Regions from separate parts of the Thalassorhabdus alkalitolerans genome, predicted to be linked through region 2. Evidence: predicted binding sites of a transcription regulator. Region 2 holds the regulator's gene; the other holds the start of a gene.
What was found. Region 2 encodes LexA, which represses DNA repair genes until DNA is damaged. Its sites were predicted from a motif close to CGAACATATGTTCG; they were not measured.
Positions count from the first base shown of each region.

Region 1: the regulator LexA is predicted to act here: its motif matches at 1,961-1,974, upstream of ACFPU1_RS06550 (YolD-like family protein).

Region 1 is NZ_JBHSOZ010000003.1:771,660-780,656, forward strand. It holds gene ACFPU1_RS06540 (hypothetical protein) at 184-879, shown strand; gene ACFPU1_RS06545 (WYL domain-containing protein) at 1,653-1,877, opposite strand; gene ACFPU1_RS06550 (YolD-like family protein) at 2,003-2,347, shown strand; gene ACFPU1_RS06555 (2-hydroxyacid dehydrogenase) at 2,740-3,705, opposite strand; gene mgtE (magnesium transporter) at 4,146-5,504, shown strand; gene ACFPU1_RS06565 (metallophosphoesterase family protein) at 5,542-6,036, opposite strand; gene ACFPU1_RS06570 (50S ribosomal protein L11 methyltransferase) at 6,033-6,905, opposite strand; gene ACFPU1_RS06575 (DMT family transporter) at 6,998-7,867, shown strand; gene ACFPU1_RS06580 (aldo/keto reductase) at 8,003-8,905, opposite strand; gene thpD (ectoine hydroxylase) at 8,984-8,997, opposite strand, start outside.
Region 2 is NZ_JBHSOZ010000003.1:339,973-348,969, reverse strand. It holds gene ACFPU1_RS04355 (methionine gamma-lyase family protein) at 1-822, shown strand, start outside; gene ACFPU1_RS04350 (MerR family transcriptional regulator) at 942-1,340, shown strand; gene glnA (type I glutamate--ammonia ligase) at 1,425-2,777, shown strand; gene lexA (transcriptional repressor LexA) at 3,178-3,804, opposite strand; gene ACFPU1_RS04335 (hypothetical protein) at 3,961-4,173, shown strand; gene ACFPU1_RS04330 (YneB family resolvase-like protein) at 4,233-4,901, shown strand; gene ACFPU1_RS04325 (DUF896 domain-containing protein) at 5,036-5,263, shown strand; gene tkt (transketolase) at 5,448-7,448, shown strand; gene sirA (sporulation inhibitor of replication protein SirA) at 7,622-8,062, shown strand; gene ACFPU1_RS04310 (YneF family protein) at 8,177-8,401, shown strand; gene ACFPU1_RS04305 (ABC transporter transmembrane domain-containing protein) at 8,471-8,997, shown strand, end outside.

The DNA of each region.
Region 1 (8,997 bases), 430 kb from region 2:
ATGCACTACTATTTCAAGTGGCCACAGAAAAGAAGGTGCAAAGTCCTATATATCAAGTTTGGGGAAGCTGAAGCAATGAAGTATACCCCCTTGAGGTATATGGAGCTAGTGGTGTAACCGGCCCTCTTCATGATTGATATTACTTTTGTAAATAATAATTAAGTTAAGAGGAGAAGTGAAAAAATGAAGAAATTTAAAAAGTTGGGTGCAGCAATATTAGCTGGAGCACTAGTATTATCTATGGGGACTGGGGTATTGGCGAAAGGTCCTGCACCAAAAGAGAAACCTGTTGAGGTAGCATTATCTGTAACTTCTGAACAAGAGTTTGAAGTTATTTATGTGGGAGATGAAGTAAAACTTCAGGCTGTTACTCCTAAACATGGATCTTCTTATAAAGATGGATGGGTTGTAATTAATGAAAATGGGAAAGAAGTTGCTTTAGAAAAGGAGGAGGACTTCGAAACTTTGCTTATAGAAGTAGAAGGAGTTAACTCTTATGTTTCAACTGCTAAGTTTGAAGCACAAGAAGCAGGCACATACACTCTTAAGTATTCAATTGATATGGCAGCAGGCAAGAGCCATGTTACATTTTCTGGGAATGAAAAGAGTGATGAAATTGTAGTAAAAGATCAAGAAGCAGCTTACATTACTGGAGTTAAAGTTGAGAATTATGAGGTTACACAACAACGACAGGGTGTAAACTACAGAGCGGCTGGAGATATCTACTTTACTATGAGTGAAGGTGAAAATCAATTTGCTCAAAGCTTCAGTAATGTCGTACTAAATAATGGAAATAGCTATACAAACACTGTTGAAGTTGAAGCCGAAGGCCAAACCTACATTATCACCGTTACGAAAAAAGGCTGGTCTTTAAACTAATATTTTAAGGATAAAAAACTTCATCATTTTTACAGTAATAGGTTCGGTTGAGAAGGTGAAAACATGAAATAATTTAGCAATTGGAGGTGCAATTAGCATGCCTAATTCGCGCCTCTTTTTATTGTTAATTTATCACGTTTACGAGTATTTATTACGTTCATATACCTAATAACAACCTTTTTAGCGGCCGGATTATACAAATCAATAAATTTATCCACAATTTCAAAGCTTTGCTTAATTTCTCTCTAAAAATAGCGCACACATTAATATAACAACAAAAATAGCGCACACATTAATATAACAACAAAAATAGCAGTGTAATTCATTTACGAATTACACTGCTTTGTTTACAAGTTTGCCCCCCTGTAAACCGGTTAACTGTAACAATGGAGGTTTTTCTTATGAGGTTAAGAGAAAACTTAGCCTTAATTTTTTTCATGTTAATTTATGCCTTCAAGAGCTTCCCATAAAACTTTTATATAGATAGTTTCCTATGTTTTCATTTATGGTACGGTTCCCCTCACTTTATTCTATACTTTCACAGACGATCAGCCGTTCTCAAAAACAGTGCTTGACCCTCGACTTTTCTGTTTTCCCCTAGAAGTCTGGCGGGTAGCCTTTCAGAGAATATTCTACATAATCAGGACTAAAGCTGTTCCTTACACTCATGTAGAAGAAAAGGCTCCATAGGCAGCGCCCGTTTAGCTTTGCCCATTCCTCTACAAAATCCTCTACAAAACGACCACGCTCCGCATGACCTCCTGGAACCTCACCTACGCCCCCGTCTCTGCTCTTTTCTTCAACTGAATCGAAAGAACATTATCCATCTTAAATATTCTTTCGCCTTTCCTTAAGTAACAGTATCCGACAAAGCGGCCTGCCAGAATCTTTTTCACTTCTACCGTTCTTTGGGTCAATTCCCCTGTCTTTGCCTCATAGATAAACGTTATGGCTGTGTTTGTCATCATGGCTTTTTTGATTATTTTTTCTGGATTCATTGTTGTACCCTCCTTCTTGGTAGCACGAACAGTTTCTCTATATATTATTATGTCAGAACAAATGTTCTTATTCAAGGTTTAAAAGAACGTTTGTTCGTGTATAATAAGAACAAGGAGGGATTCGAATGGATATTAAAGATCGTGGAACAATCAAGTGGACAGCAATGATGCTGCCTGAGCACGTAGAGCTCTTAAAGCAATTGGAACACGAGCAGCAGAAAGTCAAAAAGCCGGAACTTGATGAGCAGGCTTGGCAGGAGATCGAAGAAAAGGTGTGTGAAGCGATGGCGGACCATCATCCCCTGCTTTTTATCTATTGGATGAATGGTTTTATACACAAAGTTTCTGGAAGGATTCACCACCTTAACCAGCAGGAAAGAAAGTTTCATATTGTGACCAGGAAAGATGAAGACACCTTTTACCTGCCCTTTGACAGTATCGTTTATATTAACAGGGACTCTGATGAATGAATCATAAGAAGAACTCCAAGCACTTTGGCTGCCTTTTTGTTTTTTTCACTTAAACATTTACATACACCCTTCTGCAGCCAAAAAAAAAACGATCCATTACGGATCGCTTAAAAGGGGATGATGGATGGTAAAGAAGAACATAGCATACCGGCCGATGGGATGAATAACTTACTACAGGGGGAATAGATAGAAAAAGTATGCAGAAACCGCAAAGATAAAGTAAACCATTACCAGGAGTTCCTGCATACTTTTTCACTTATAGCCGGCAGCCAGTTCTCTTTAATCCTATCTTTCCTTTTTCTACTCTGTGTCTAAACCTGTTTTTTCTTTTAAAACGAAAAAAGTTCAATAAAATTTCAAAAAGAGACCTATTGTCCTATCCCCTTATAGGTTCATCCTCCCACTAAATGATCCGGACGTTCTCCAGATAAAGATTGCAGGATATGACGGGCTGTCATTTCAGCCATTCTCATTCTTGTTCTTTCACTGGCGCTCCCAATGTGAGGAAGAGCCACCACGTTTGGCAAGGATAACAGCGGATGATCTGGCCCTATCGGTTCATCTTCAAAGACATCAAGACCTGCTGCCCATATTTCCTTTTCTTTTAGAGCTTCATATAAGGCTTCCTCGTCTACCGTGCCGCCTCGGGAGGTATTAATAAACACAGCTGAGTTTTTCATTTTTTTCAGCTCTTCTTTTCCGATCAAATGAAACGTTTCCTGCGTATACGGAGTCATTAAACAAACAAAGTCCGACTCGGCGAGCAGCTGCTCTAATTCTGCATACCTTACACCAAGATTGATCTCAGTCTCATGCTTGCGGTTACGGTTATGGTAAAGAACCTTCATGTCAAACCCTTTCGCTCTTCTCGCAAGGGCTTCACCAATTCTCCCCATACCAATGATTCCAAGGGTTGCCCCGTGTATATCCTGTCCAATCAGGTGAAACGGAGCCCATGTCTTCCACTCTCCGTTCCTTATGCTATCTACCCCTTCTGGAATGCGCCGGGCTGTGGCCATGAGCAGGCCGAAGGTAAGGTCAGCCGTCGTGTCAGATAAAATACCCGGAGTATTAGCAACCATGATTTCTCTTCTCGCTGCGGCCTGAACATTGATATTATTGTAGCCGACCGCCATGGTGGCTATGATTTTAAGGTTCTCAGCTTTATCAATAAGATCCTGATCAATCTCTTCTGTAATTGTACAAAACAAGCCGTCTGCTTTTTTTATTTCTTTTTCCAGTACTTCCCTTGGCACGGGCTCGTCTTCTTTCTCCCACATGGAAACATCACATTGTTCTTCAAGCATTTGTATGATTGATTCCGGCATTTTTCGTGCTACGTATACATACGGTTTCATGGGGTCACCCTCTCTCATTTATACCTTTCTCTCTTTACCATACTTCTATTTCAATTCTTTGTCTTCCTCTTTGTCTATATAATAATTATGTCGAAAAAAGCAACACTTTCAAAATAACCAATCCGAATTCTTTTTTCAAATCAAACCCAGGAATTCACTCCTCAAAGAAACCCCGAGGCTGGAGAGAGATTGAAATAGGGTTGGAGAGGGTAATTATGAAAAGAGCCTCAGATTCTGAAAAAAGCAGGGCGTCAGGATAAAGGATAAGAAAAAATTACTTTTCTGAAAGATATCGTGTTACATAAAAGGAAAGAGTGACAAGCACTCATGGAGGAAAGAGTAATATAATGAAACCTAAAGAGGCTGTGTAACTGCCTTCTGCTTATAAAAAAATTAGAACATCACAAAAGAGAAAACGCTCCAGGAAATGAGGTGCTAATGTGGCACGCAGCATGACTGAAAATGAAATGACACTCGCTTTGATCAAGACCTTAAAGGAAGGAAAAAAGACAGTCTTTCAAGAGATCATTAATGAACTGCAGCCGTATGACCTGGCTCAGCAATATCAATATCTCCCTGCAAAACATCGCAATAAGTTTCTGCTTTATTTATCAATTGAACAGCTGACTTATCTCATCGTTGAATTAGATCAGGATGATCAGCTCGAGGTGCTACATAAACTGGGAACCGAAAAATCCTCAAAAGTCCTTGATTTAATGGAAAACGATGAAATTGCTTCCTTGTTAACGGACGTAGACCCTGAAAAAGTTAATGAACTGCTCTCAGAAATGAAACAGGAAGAGTCTGAGGCCGTTCAGTATTTAATGAATTACCCTCCGGAAACAGCAGGGAGAATCATGACGGACCGGTATGTCTGGATTCCAAAGCATTACACGGTTCATGAAGCCGTAGAAAAACTGAAGCACTTCTATGAGCTTGCTGAATATTTAAATTACATTTATGTAATTGATTCGGAGAAAAAGCTTGTAGGAGTCGCATCATACAAGGATTTACTCCTTGGAAAACCTACTGATAAAATAGAAGATATCATGTTCAGCCGCATCGTTAAGGTTGACGTGTATACAGACCAGGAAGAAGTAGCAAAGCTAATCAATCGCTATGATTTTATTTCCATGCCTGTTGTGGAAGAAGACGGCAAGCTTGTCGGTATTATCACAGTAGATGACGTAATTGATGTCGTCATTCAGGAAGCAAATGAAGATATCGAAAAGCTTTCCGCCTCAGGAAAAGCCATCGATTTTAACACAAAGCCAACCATTGCCGCTTACCGGCGGCTTCCATGGCTTATTCTCCTATTGTTTATCGGACTGGTTTCAGGGGGAATCATCAGCGGGTTTGAAGGAACGCTTGAGCAGGTTGTCGCTTTGGCCTTTTTTATGCCATTGATTGCCGGAATGACAGGCAATACCGGGACACAGTCCCTGGCCGTAGTTGTTCGGGGATTAGTATCACAGGAATTAAATTTTAAACAATCTCTCAAATTGATATTTCGTGAACTCCTAGTCGGTATTATTATCGGAATCGTCTGCGGTATTCTCATTGCTTTGATTGCCTATGTTTGGATGGGAAACATAATTCTTGGCCTGGTTGTGGGAAGCTCCCTGCTAGCCACCTTAATCATCGGGACGTTAGCCGGCACCATTATCCCATTGATTCTTTACAAATTTAAAGTGGACCCTGCCGTAGCATCCGGCCCCTTAATTACAACGATTAACGATATATTATCCTTGCTCATTTATTTTGGGATGGCGACCATGTTTATTGCAAGGCTTACGTAAATTTAAAGCCTGAAGGGGGAGACCTTCAGGCTTTTTCTTATTCCTTGTTTTCATAAAAAATGTGCTCTGTTTTCAGTTCTTCCCCAACAGTGAGAACTCCAAATGAATAATAAGGCATCTTTCGTTTGCTCGTAGCAGAACCGGGATTAAACAGTAGTGTTTTGCTGGCGAACCTGACGTATGGGATATGGGAGTGACCAAATATAATGCAGTCAAGAGGCTCTTCAAATCCTTCGAGGGCTCGCTTTTCCGTCGTTTTTTTCTCGCCATGGCCGTGTATAATTCCAATGGTAAAGCCGCCAGCCTCTATAATCTTCTTTTCGGGCATCACTTGCCTGATATCCTCCCCGTCCACATTGCCACATACTCCATCAACCGGGGCATATTTCTGTAGCTCTTCATACACCTCTATTGTCTGCCAGTCTCCGGCATGGATGATCCTGTCTGCTGTTTCCAGCTCCTGAAGCAGACGAGAAGGAAGCTGCTTTGCACTTTTAGGAATATGTGTATCAGCTGTCACTACAATTTTCATGTTACATCTTCTCCTTGCCCGTCAGTAAACAACAGGGTGTGCCACTCTTCTGACTGTCTGCTGTTACAAAGCTTGAAACCAGCGTCATGAAATAATGCAATGATCCCGTCTTTGGACCAGTCAACAATGCCCGATACTAAATAGAGAGAGCAGGTGGATTTTTCAAATACTCTTTTGCTCTGAAGCCACTCCTTTGTCACGGAAGCGCCAATATTAATGATAATGAGGTCATAATGATAGGTTTCAAGATCTTCTGAAAGAACGTCCTGTTCCTTTACGATAATACGCTCCTGCACATGGTTAAGCTCGGCCTGGTGAGTGACTTCCCTTTGTACCGGCTGTATATCAAAAGCGTCTACTTGAACTCCTTTTACCGCAGCACCAACTGCAAGAATTCCCGACCCTGTTCCTATATCAGCGGCTTTTCTGCCATTTTCAAGGGGAAGTTCCATCAGGATATCAAGACTATCCTGGGTTGTACCGTGGACGCCGGTTCCAAAGGCCCCCTGGGGATCAAGAAGCAGCTCCTTTTCTCCTTTCTTTGCGGGAAAAGGAGGATAGATTACTTTCCAGCCAGAGGGAAGCGTAATATTTTCATAAGCTGCCTGCTCCTCTTTCCATTCCTTTTCTTTTATATCCTCTACTGTGACACCGACAATCGCTGCTATTTCTTCAGTACTCCAGTCGTCCTCAGGAAACAAATGAAGCTGGGCTGTTCCCTCCTCCAACTTCTGTACCCCGTAGCCGTCCTCCGTTTTGATCTGCATGATTGGCTCTTCTATGTAAAAGTGGTGAAATCCCGCTTCATACAGCTGAAAAGATACTTCTTCTTCTTTTTGAAATGAAAAAGGGATGACCCATTCTCTCATTCTCCTCGCTCCTTTCTAAAAATGTATAATGCTCACAACATTCCTGTGATAAAATAACCGGGGCAACTATTAAACAAAGAGGGTGATATCCTATGGCTCACCCATATGTATTATTGCTGTTAGCCATGCTTATGTTTTCAGGGAACTTTATTGTCGGAAAAGCTTTTAGCGATACTATCCCGCCATTAACGCTATCCTTTATGAGATTTGCCATGGCCGCTGTCATCCTGCTTCCATTGGGCTGGCAGGAGATTATGAACAACAAGGCGCTGTGGCGCCAGGAGTGGCGGCCGTTAGCCGGGCTTGCTTTAACACTCGGCTTATTTAACGTCATGCTATATACATCAGTTCATTATACTACTACCATTAATGCTTCCATAGTAGATGCGCTCACTCCGGCTGTAGCCGCAATGCTGGGGTTCTTATTTTTAAAAGAAAGACTGCTGTCAAAACAGGTCGCCGGGATTATCATTTCCTTTGCCGGCGTTGTCTGGATTGTATCTCGGGGCTCTCTCGGAACTCTTCTCTCTCTTTCGATCAACCCAGGAGACCTCCTTATGCTTTTAGGAGTGGTAAGCTGGGCTGTGTATTCCATTTTTATTAAGCAGTACGGCCACCGTTTTCCTTTCTACGGAGGTATTATTATGACGATGGTGTTCGGGGCTGTTTTTTTGCTTCCTGCTGCAGCCTTTGAGTGGAGAGATGGGTTCCCCATTCAATGGACTGTCTCTCATATCTCTGGGCTGCTGTACATTGGAATCTTTCCTTCTGCGCTTGCCATCCTTCTCTGGAATCGGGGGGTTGCTGAAGTCGGTCCTTCTCAAGCGAGTATTTTCTTCAATCTTGTTCCCCTCTTTACCACAGTCGCTGCCGTGCTTTTTCTCGGCGAAAGCTTTGGTCTCGTCCAGCTTGTAGGAGGAGCTCTCGTCCTTGGAGGCGTGTACATCGCCACCAAACCATAAAGGGTGCCTCATAAAAGGTGCCTGGCACCTTTTATGAGGCTATTGCCCTTTTTCCCGGTACACCGGGGTTTACAGCCATTTTTTGTTACAGGAGTGTAACATCCTACTGGGGTGCCAGGCACCCTGAATGGGACTCTAAATGATGTCGAGTGGGACTTTTTTGTCGGGCTCAGGAAAGGCTTCGTCAAGCTGTGCCATCTCTTGTTTGCTGAGAATAATAGAAGCAGCTTCAGCATTTTCGATCACGTGATTCTCCTGAACGGCTTTAGGGATGGCAATGGTATCGTGATTTCTAATGGTCCAGGCCAAAGCAATCTGCAGGGGCTTCACCTGGTGCTGCTCTGCGATCTCCCTTACAGTTGGATGGGTAACAAGGCTGACTCGGGAGTGATCATCACCTCTTGCCAGAGGACTGTACGCCATAATCGGCATGTTGTGCTTACGTTGCCAGGGAAGAAGATCATAATCAATCCCCCGTGAACCTAAATGGTACAACACCTGGTTTACTGCGCAGTTGGACCCTTGTTCTTTCCCAAGTAATTCTTCCATGTCCTTTGTATCAAAGTTCGAAACTCCCCACCTTTTGATCTTTCCCTCTCTTTTCAACTGTTCCATTCCTTCTATCGTTTCCTCTAACGGAATGCTTCCTCTCCAGTGAAGCAAATATAAATCTATATAGTCTGTCTTAAGGCGTCTTAAGCTTTGCTCGCACGCCTTCGGTAAGGTATCCTTTCCACCGTGATGGGGATACGCTTTTGAAACGAGAAACACATCTTCTCTTTTTCCTTTTATCGCTTCCCCTGTTACTTCCTCAGCTCCACCGTCAGCATACATCTCTGCCGTATCAATTAACTTCATGCCGGCTTCAACTCCAAGCTGGAGAGCCTTAACTTCCTGGTCCTTATTCCTAGGATCTTCTCCCATATACCAAGTTCCCTGGCCAATGGAAGGAACAGACGTGCCATCAGGAAGGGTAATTGTTCTCTCCTCAGCCTTGTCTTTTGCCCTCGCCACTCTTTCTTGGTCTTTAAATGACATTTACTTTTCACCGCCTCTTCTTGTTTTCATATAGTAAAAACAGCTTGCCCCGCTCGGACAAGCTGTTCAGTATTCATTTTACTCTGTCTTTT
Region 2 (8,997 bases):
ACAAAAGAGGGGAATGTAGATTACCCGGCAGTAAGCAAAGCCATAACGAAAAAAACAAAGGTAGTCGCTATTCAAAGGTCACGAGGGTATGACACACGTCCTTCTTTTGCAATAGAAGAAATAAAAAACATGACTCACTTTGTTAAGGAAGTTAATCCTGAAGTTATTGTATTCGTTGATAACTGTTACGGTGAATTTGTGGAAGAAACAGAGCCAGGTCATGTCGGTGTTGATTTAATGGCAGGTTCCTTAATTAAAAATCCAGGTGGAGGCCTTGCAAAAACAGGGGGCTATATTGCTGGAAGGAAAAGGCTGGTAGATCAGGCGGCCGGAAGACTTTCAGCACCAGGGATCGGAAGAGAAGGCGGGGCAACGTTATCCATGCTCCTAGAAATGTACCAGGGGTTTTTTATGGCTCCCCATACTGTTGCCCAGTCTTTAAAAGGAGCCTTTTTCACAGCTGCTTTACTTGAAGAAGCTGGTCTAACTACAACCCCTTCCTCTCAGGAGAAAAGAACAGATTTGATCCAGGCGATACAGTTTGAGGACAAAGAAAGAATGATTTCATTTTGCCAGGCAATCCAAGAAGCCTCTCCTGTAGATGCTAAGGTTGTACCTATGCCTAGTCCGATGCCTGGTTATGAGGATGAAGTGATTATGGCAGCGGGCACTTTTATTCAAGGAGCAAGCATTGAGCTGTCGGCAGACGGACCCATCCGTCCTCCGTATACTGCATTTGTGCAAGGCGGGCTGACGTATATTCATGTCAAAACAGCAGTCATGCGGGCCCTTGATGAATTGATAAAAAAGAATATGGTATAGTCTATTTGGCAAGGGATAATCTGTCTGAAAAATCTGATGTAAAAAAAGGTGACATGTGTTGACGGCAAAGCTGACATGATGTATGATATAGTTAAATCAAGGGAAAGGGGGACGGAAATATGAATGATCACGTTCGCCGCAATATGCCTCTGTTCCCGATTAGCATAGTGAAGCAGCTCACTGAATTATCCGCCAGGCAAATCAGGTATTATGAAGAACATTCACTTATTCACCCAGCCAGGACAAGCGGTAATCAGAGGTTGTTTTCGTTTAATGATGTGGATCGTCTCTTGGAAATAAAGAGCTTGATTGAAAGAGGCATTAACATTTCAGGTATTAAAGAAATTTTTGAACTTAGAGCACAAGAGCAAAGCAGTAAAGAAAATCCGGCTCTTGCACCGAAAACAGAGATTTCTCAGAAAGAATTACGACGCCATTTGAAAAATGAAGTGATGATGGCTGGAAAGCATGGGAAGCCATCAATGATCCAGGGCCAGTTGTCCCGCTTTTTCAATTAATAAGGGGAAGACCTTTTGTTCTCCTTACATAATGGAGCTGCAAAAGTTTTATTAGATAACATACTTAGAGAGGAGCCAGTTAACATGGGCAGCAAGTACACAAAAGAGGATATTTTGAGAATTGCAGAAGAAGAAAATATCAAATTCATCCGTTTACAATTTACTGATTTGCAAGGAGTTATCAAAAACGTAGAAATTCCTTATGATCAGCTTACAAAAGCATTGGATAATCAAATGATGTTTGACGGGTCTTCTATTGAAGGGTTCGTCCGCATTGAAGAATCAGATATGTACTTATATCCAGAGCTTGATACGTGGGTCGTATTCCCTTGGACTCCAGAAAAAGGGAAAGTTGCTCGTTTGATTTGCGACATTTATGAGCCGGGAGCACCTGGAGAAGAGCCGACACCATTTGAAGGGGATCCTCGCGGGATCTTAAAGCGTGTCTTGCAGGAAGCAAAAGACATGGGGTACACAGCCTTTAACATTGGTCCTGAGCCTGAATTTTTCCTTTTCAAAAATGATGAAAAAGGCGAGCCGACTATGGAACTAAACGATAAAGGCGGATATTTCGACCTTGCTCCAACAGATCTTGGTGAAAATGCCCGTCGTGACATCGTGCTTGAACTTGAAGACATGGGCTTTGACATCGAAGCTTCCCACCATGAGGTAGCTCCTGGCCAGCACGAAATCGACTTTAAATATGCTGATGCTGTAACTGCTTGTGACAATATCCAGACCTTTAAGCTTGTTGTAAAGACTATTGCCAGAAAGCACGGCTTACACGCAACATTTATGCCAAAACCATTGTTTGGCGTAAACGGTTCCGGAATGCATTGTAACATGTCTTTGTTTAACGAAGACGGGAATGTATTCTATGAGCCAAATAATGAAACTCAATTGAGCGAAACTGCCATGCAGTTCCTATCTGGTATCCTGGATCATGCTCAAGCGTTTACTGCAGTAACGAACCCAATTGTTAACTCTTATAAGCGCCTTGTACCTGGATACGAAGCTCCGGTATACGTAGCTTGGTCAATGAGAAACCGCAGTCCGCTTGTTCGTATTCCATCTTCTCGCGGAATGAGCACTCGTATTGAAGTCCGCAGTCCAGACCCGGCTGCTAACCCATATTTGGCTATGGCTGCACTTCTTGCTTCCGGTCTTGACGGAATCAAAAAGAAAGGCCAATCTCCAGAGCCAACAGACCGCAATATCTATGTAATGGATAAAGAAGAGCGTGTGGAAGAAGGAATTAAAGATCTTCCAGCTAACTTGAAAGAAGCTATTGATAATCTTAAAAAAGACGAAGTGCTTGTAAAGGCATTAGGCGAGCATGCAGTTGAGCACTTTGTTGAAGCAAAAGAAATCGAATGGGATATGTTCCGTACGCAAGTGCACCCATGGGAGCGCGAGCAGTATATCCAAACTTATTAATACCTATCAGACCCTTGATGCCTCAGGCATCAAGGGTCTTTTATTGATGAGGAAAGAAAAAGGCTACTGGAGGGCGAAGATTATGTAGATTGATATATAGACTTTTTCGTTTGATATATATATATAAAGCAGATTAATACACCGACAGGCAAGATGTTTGTTTAATTAATGGCAGTTCTCTCTATGACTTTTGTTCATCGTGCTGGCATTGAAAGCGATAAGCTCTGCTATTTGTGCAACATTGTAGTCGTTGCATACCCCTTACTATAGGTATGCTTTTCACTATAAAAAATGAATAGAATAACAAAAATGCCCCTGTCTGTTTCTAAGACGGGGGCATTTTTGCAAAAAAAGATTTATCTTTGCTTGTTATTATTAATAGATTACTAGAAAAGATAGCTTAATGAATAGTCCTGAATACACCAATCACTTTTCCTAATACGATGCAACTGTCAAGGATGATAGGATCCATTGCACTGTTTTCCGGCTGCAACCGAATATAGTCTTTTTCCTTAAAGAACCTTTTCACCGTAGCTTCGTGCTCTTCTTCTGTCATAGCTACAATAATATCTCCGTTATCTGCTGTTTGCTGCTGCCTGACAATGACCAGGTCTCCATCAAAGATCCCCGCTTCTATCATACTGTCTCCCTGGATAGTCAGAATGAATACTTTCTCTTCTGAAACCATACGTTCAGGTAAAGGGATATACTCTTCTACATTTTCAATGGCTGTAATAGGCTGTCCTGCTGTAACTTTCCCGATCACCGGCACATATACCGCGTTGCTTTCTGAGATGATAGGCTGTTCAGGCTCAAGTTCAATAACTTCAATTGCTCTCGGCTTGGTAGGGTCTCTGCGGATGAGTCCTTTTTTCTCTAATCGGGAGAGGTGTCCGTGCACGGTTGAGCTTGATGCCAGGCCGACTGCTTCACCAATTTCCCGAACAGAAGGAGGGTACCCTTTTTGGCGGACTTCGTCTTTAATATAGTCTAATATTTGCTGCTGCCTAGTAGACAACTTACTCATAATTCCGCACCTCTTTTTATTCTTTGAATTTAAGCAAATTATACCATGGAAAACATATGTACGCAAACATTCGTTCTAATTTGTTGACGGGAACAATAGTTCTCGTTATAATCATTATCAAATAAGAACATACATTCTGGTGAAAAGGTGATTCATATGATAAGAAAGTTTCAGCAAATTTCAGGACAAGAATGGCTTATCCTTTTATTATTTATTCTTTCTATTATCATTCTTGTTTCTACTGTCCAATACCAAAGCTCAGTAGATGACCCATGGAACCTTCCAGCGGCGGCTGTTGAAGAAGAACTCAGTGACACTTCACTTCTATCTTTCCTGCCGGAAAGAAAGGCAGTTTTGGTCGATGATTGAACACACACAGTGTTATAATAGAACGTGATCCAGCAGGTGTATGATAAGGCGGTTATTCAATGAAGAAGTGTATTATTTATTGCCGGGTAAGCACGGTTAAAGAAAGCCAGCAATCCTCCTTGAGCAGACAGGAGGAAGAGCTGAAGAAACTGGTAGAGGAAAAGGGCGACCGAGTCTATAAAACTATTAAAGAAGAAGCAAGCGGCTATACAGTTGAGCGTGAAGGCTTGCTTGAAGCTCTGGATGATCTGTCAGAAGGAAGAGCCGATGCGCTCTGTGTCCAAGACGACACGAGAATAGGAAGAGGAAATGCTAAGATTGCTATTTTGCACCAGCTTCATAAACAAGGTGCTGAGGTGTATTCCGTTCGTGATGGAGGAAAGCTTCAGCTTTCAGAAACGGATTCTATGCTGATGGACATCATTTCTGTGGTGGAAGAGTATCAACGGAAAATACATAACCTTAAAATCCAGAGGGGGATGAAGCGGGCTGTTGAAAAGGGCTACAGACCTGAAAAAAATTTAAAAAACATGGATCAGGGAGGGCGTGACCGAAAAGAAGTGCCTATCGAAGAAATTGTAAATTTAAGAAAGCGCGATTTAACTTTTCATGAAATTGCTGCCACGTTAAGAGGTCTTGGATTTGAAGTCTCAAAAGCAACAGTTCACCGCAGGTATGTGGAATATATAAAAACAGAAAACCAGGATTTGGAAAGTGGAGAGAAATAAACAATGTCCTTCTATTTCAAAGCATCAGCTTTGTCAGGTCATGTAACAACACGCCTGGACATTTGCATTTACCTTGACTCATACGTTACCATGTACATATATTTCGGTAAAAATAGGGAGGTCTTACATCTGTCATGTTATCCCAAGATAAGATTGCTCGAATTAATGAACTAGCGAAACGAGCTAAGACGACAGGACTAACGGAAACAGAAGAGGCTGAACAACAAAAGCTAAGAAATGAATATTTAGCTAAGTTTCGTTCTTCTTTTAAAAGTCAGCTTCAATCAGTGAAAGTAGTTGATGAAAAAGGCAACGATGTTACGCCAGCAAAACTTGAAGAAGCCAAGAAAAGCGGAAGGTAACTTATCACATATAGAGAGCCTTAGACAAATGTCTAGGGTTTTTTATTTTTAATAAGTAGTAATATATGGATTCTTTTTTGGCACGGTGGAAGATTAAGGTCTCTCTAGCCTTGTTAAAAACAAGCAGAAAGGATATCATAAAACAGGAATACATATACAGAGGAAGAAAGGATGAATTTCAGGAATGTCAACTAATGTTGAGCAGCTAGCGATAAACACCATTCGTACACTATCTATTGACAGTATTGAGAAAGCAAATTCAGGTCATCCTGGTCTGCCTATGGGGGCGGCTCCCATGGCTTTTGCCTTGTGGACAAAAGTAATGAAGCACAATCCGTCTAACCCCGAATGGTTTGACCGGGACCGTTTTGTATTATCTGCTGGACACGGGTCTATGCTTTTATACAGCCTGCTTCACCTTACAGGTTATGACCTGTCTCTTGATGAGTTAAAAAACTTCAGGCAATGGGAGAGTAAGACCCCAGGCCACCCTGAATACGGACACACTCCTGGTGTGGAAGCAACAACAGGCCCATTAGGTCAGGGAGTCGCAATGGCAGTGGGGATGGCCATGGCTGAAAGGCATTTAGCTGCGACTTATAACAAAGAGGGCCATGAAATTGTTGATCATTACACCTATGCTCTATGCGGTGACGGCGACTTAATGGAAGGTGTATCCGGTGAGTCAGCCTCATTAGCAGGGCATTTGAAGCTTGGGCGTCTTGTGGTTTTATATGATTCAAATGATATTTCCTTGGATGGGGATCTTAATAAATCGTTCTCCGAGGACGTAAGAAAGCGTTATGAAGCATATGGCTGGCATACGATTCTAGTAGAAGATGGCAACGACATAGATGCTATTACGAAAGCCATTGAAGAAGGAAAACAAGATGAGCGTCCGACACTCATTGAAGTAAAGACCACCATTGGTTTTGGTTCTCCGAAAAAAGGAGGAACAAACGCAGCTCATGGTGCTCCTCTTGGCTCAGAAGAAGTGCTTGCCACTAAAGGAATGTACAAATGGGAATTTGAAAACGACTTCCACATCCCGCCTGAAGTAGCAGAATTATACGCAAACGTGAAAGCTGAGGGAGCAGGGAAAGAAGTTGAATGGAATAAATCGTTTGAAAAGTATCAGGAGGCATTCCCGGAACTTGCTGAGCAATTTACTCAAGCGGTAAAAGGCGAGCTCCCAAATGGATGGGATAGTAATCTTCCTGTTTATAAGGCTGGCGAGGATAAGCTTGCAACACGTGCTTCTTCTGGAGAAGCGATTCAGGCACTATCTTCTGCAGTTCCTTCCCTTTTCGGCGGATCAGCTGACCTTGCATCCTCTAACAAAACTCTCGTCAAAGAAGAAGAGGATTTCACACAACTCAATTACAAAGGTAGAAATGTCTGGTTTGGAGTGCGTGAGTTTGCGATGGCGGCAGCAGTCAACGGGTTGCTTCTTCATGGCGGAGTAAAACCTTACTCTGCAACGTTCCTGGTCTTTTCGGATTACCTCCGTCCGGCCCTTCGCTTAAGTGCACTTATGGAGATTCCGGCTACCTATGTATTCACTCACGACAGCATTGCAGTGGGTGAAGATGGTCCAACCCATGAGCCGATTGAACAAATTGCTGCATTAAGAGCAATTCCTAATCATTCTGTCATCAGGCCTGCAGATGGAAATGAGACAGTGGCAGCCTGGCGTGCGGCTCTTGAAAGCCAAAACAAGCCAACCTCTCTTATCTTGACTAGACAAGGACTGCCAACATTAGAGGGAACAGCAGAGAAAGCCTATGAAGGAGTGAAAAAAGGAGCATATGTGATTTCTGAAACAGAAGGAACTCCTGATGCTCTTTTATTAGCTACTGGGTCTGAAGTGTCATTGGCTGTCGAAGCTAAAAGTGCCCTTGAAAAAGACGGTATTAAAGTCAATGTAATAAGCATGCCAAGCTTTGATCGCTTTGACGAGCAAAATAAGGATTATAAAGAAGAAATTCTTCCTAGTGACGTAGAAATTCGTCTTGGTATCGAAATGGCTGCTTCTCAAGGCTGGCATAAATATGTAGGCCTAAAAGGAGACACCTTAACCATTGACCGCTTTGGAGCTTCTGCGCCTGGGGACAAGGTTATTGAAGAATACGGATTTACAGTGGAGAATGTTGTAGCAAAAGTAAAGGCATTACTGCAAAGATAATGATATATGATAGAAGGAGCTCTCTTAAGGAGAGCTTCTTCTATCTTTTTTCTGAATATTAATGAAATAATTTTACATTCGACAAAAAGAATGGTAGATTAAAACCATAAAATGACACTCCTTGCTTTTTTTATCCTGTATGATGATAAAAAGATTCCAGGAGGGATACGGCAATGAATCGTTATGTACTATACTTAATGGAAAAGGAAGTGGCGGTTCAATACTACCAATCTGAGGATAAACTATATCGCCTGTTCCAGGACTATGAAAGAGCGTATAAGTGGGCAAAGCCATTACTTGAAAAGCAAATAAAATACGTCACTACCCCGATTCCAATTGAAGATTGGCTATTGGGCATGGAGGGTATGTTTCAGGACCAGGGTTTTAGAAAAGCGGTAAAAGAGGATCAAAGCTTAATGTTTAAAAATACCGACGAATCTGCTTCCCTTACGGTTACTCCAACGTATATGATCCTTGAAACTGACGGGGATTACCAAAAAGAGTGGATAGTATTTGATATCATCAAGCAGCTAAGCGACTATATCTTTGCAATTAATTACAAAAAGCAAACCTTCGGGTGGCTGAAACCGTTAAAAGTTTACACGGTTTTATAAAGATTTTCATCCCTCCTCTTTCATTAGGACTTTGGATACGTTATAATATACAAGGTTATACTTGCATTCATGACATTATTTCCGTTAATGGTCTTAGAAGGAGGAACATAAGGAATGGATTGGCTTTGGTTTGTGCTTGTGGGGCTTGCTTGCCTTTTAGCTGGTTTAGCATTAGGTTTTTTCATTGCCCGCAAGACCATGATGAATTACATGAAGAAAAACCCGCCTATTAATGAACAAATGCTGCGGGTAATGATGATGCAAATGGGTCAGAACCCTTCACAGAAAAAAATTAATCAAATGATGAAAGCGATGCAGCGGCAGCAAGATAAGAAATAACACAAGCACCTCAAATATGAGGTGTTTTTATTTTGCGATTAGAATTTGAATGGGAGAGCAGGTGGTTTTATGAAAGTATTTTTAGATTTATGGTGGTATTTCAAAAAAGAGAGGAAGCAGTATGGAACAGGAATTTTTCTTCTCGTACTAGTCTCCTTCTTATCCCTGCTTCCTCCCTATGTGGTTGGTGTCTTTGTTGATCATATCTTAGAAGAAACATTAACACAGGAAATAATATGGTATTGGACAGGAATTTTATTCATACTTGCTGTCTTAATATATATTCTCCGCTTTCTTTGGCGCTTGCTGATTTTTGGCTCTGCCATCCGACTGGCACGCTTACTTAGGAATAGACTTTATGAGCATTTTACAAAAATGTCGTCAAGCTTTTACAACAAAAGACGAACAGGTGACTTAATGGCTCATTCCACAAACGACATAAGAGCTATAGAACAGACAGCGGGAGTAGGGGTGTTAACTCTTGTTGATTCTCTGACCATGGGCGGTTTTGTCATTCTTACAATGGCCATTACGATTAGCTGGGAACTGACACTGATCAGTTTAATCCCTATGCCATTTATGGCATTGATGACAAG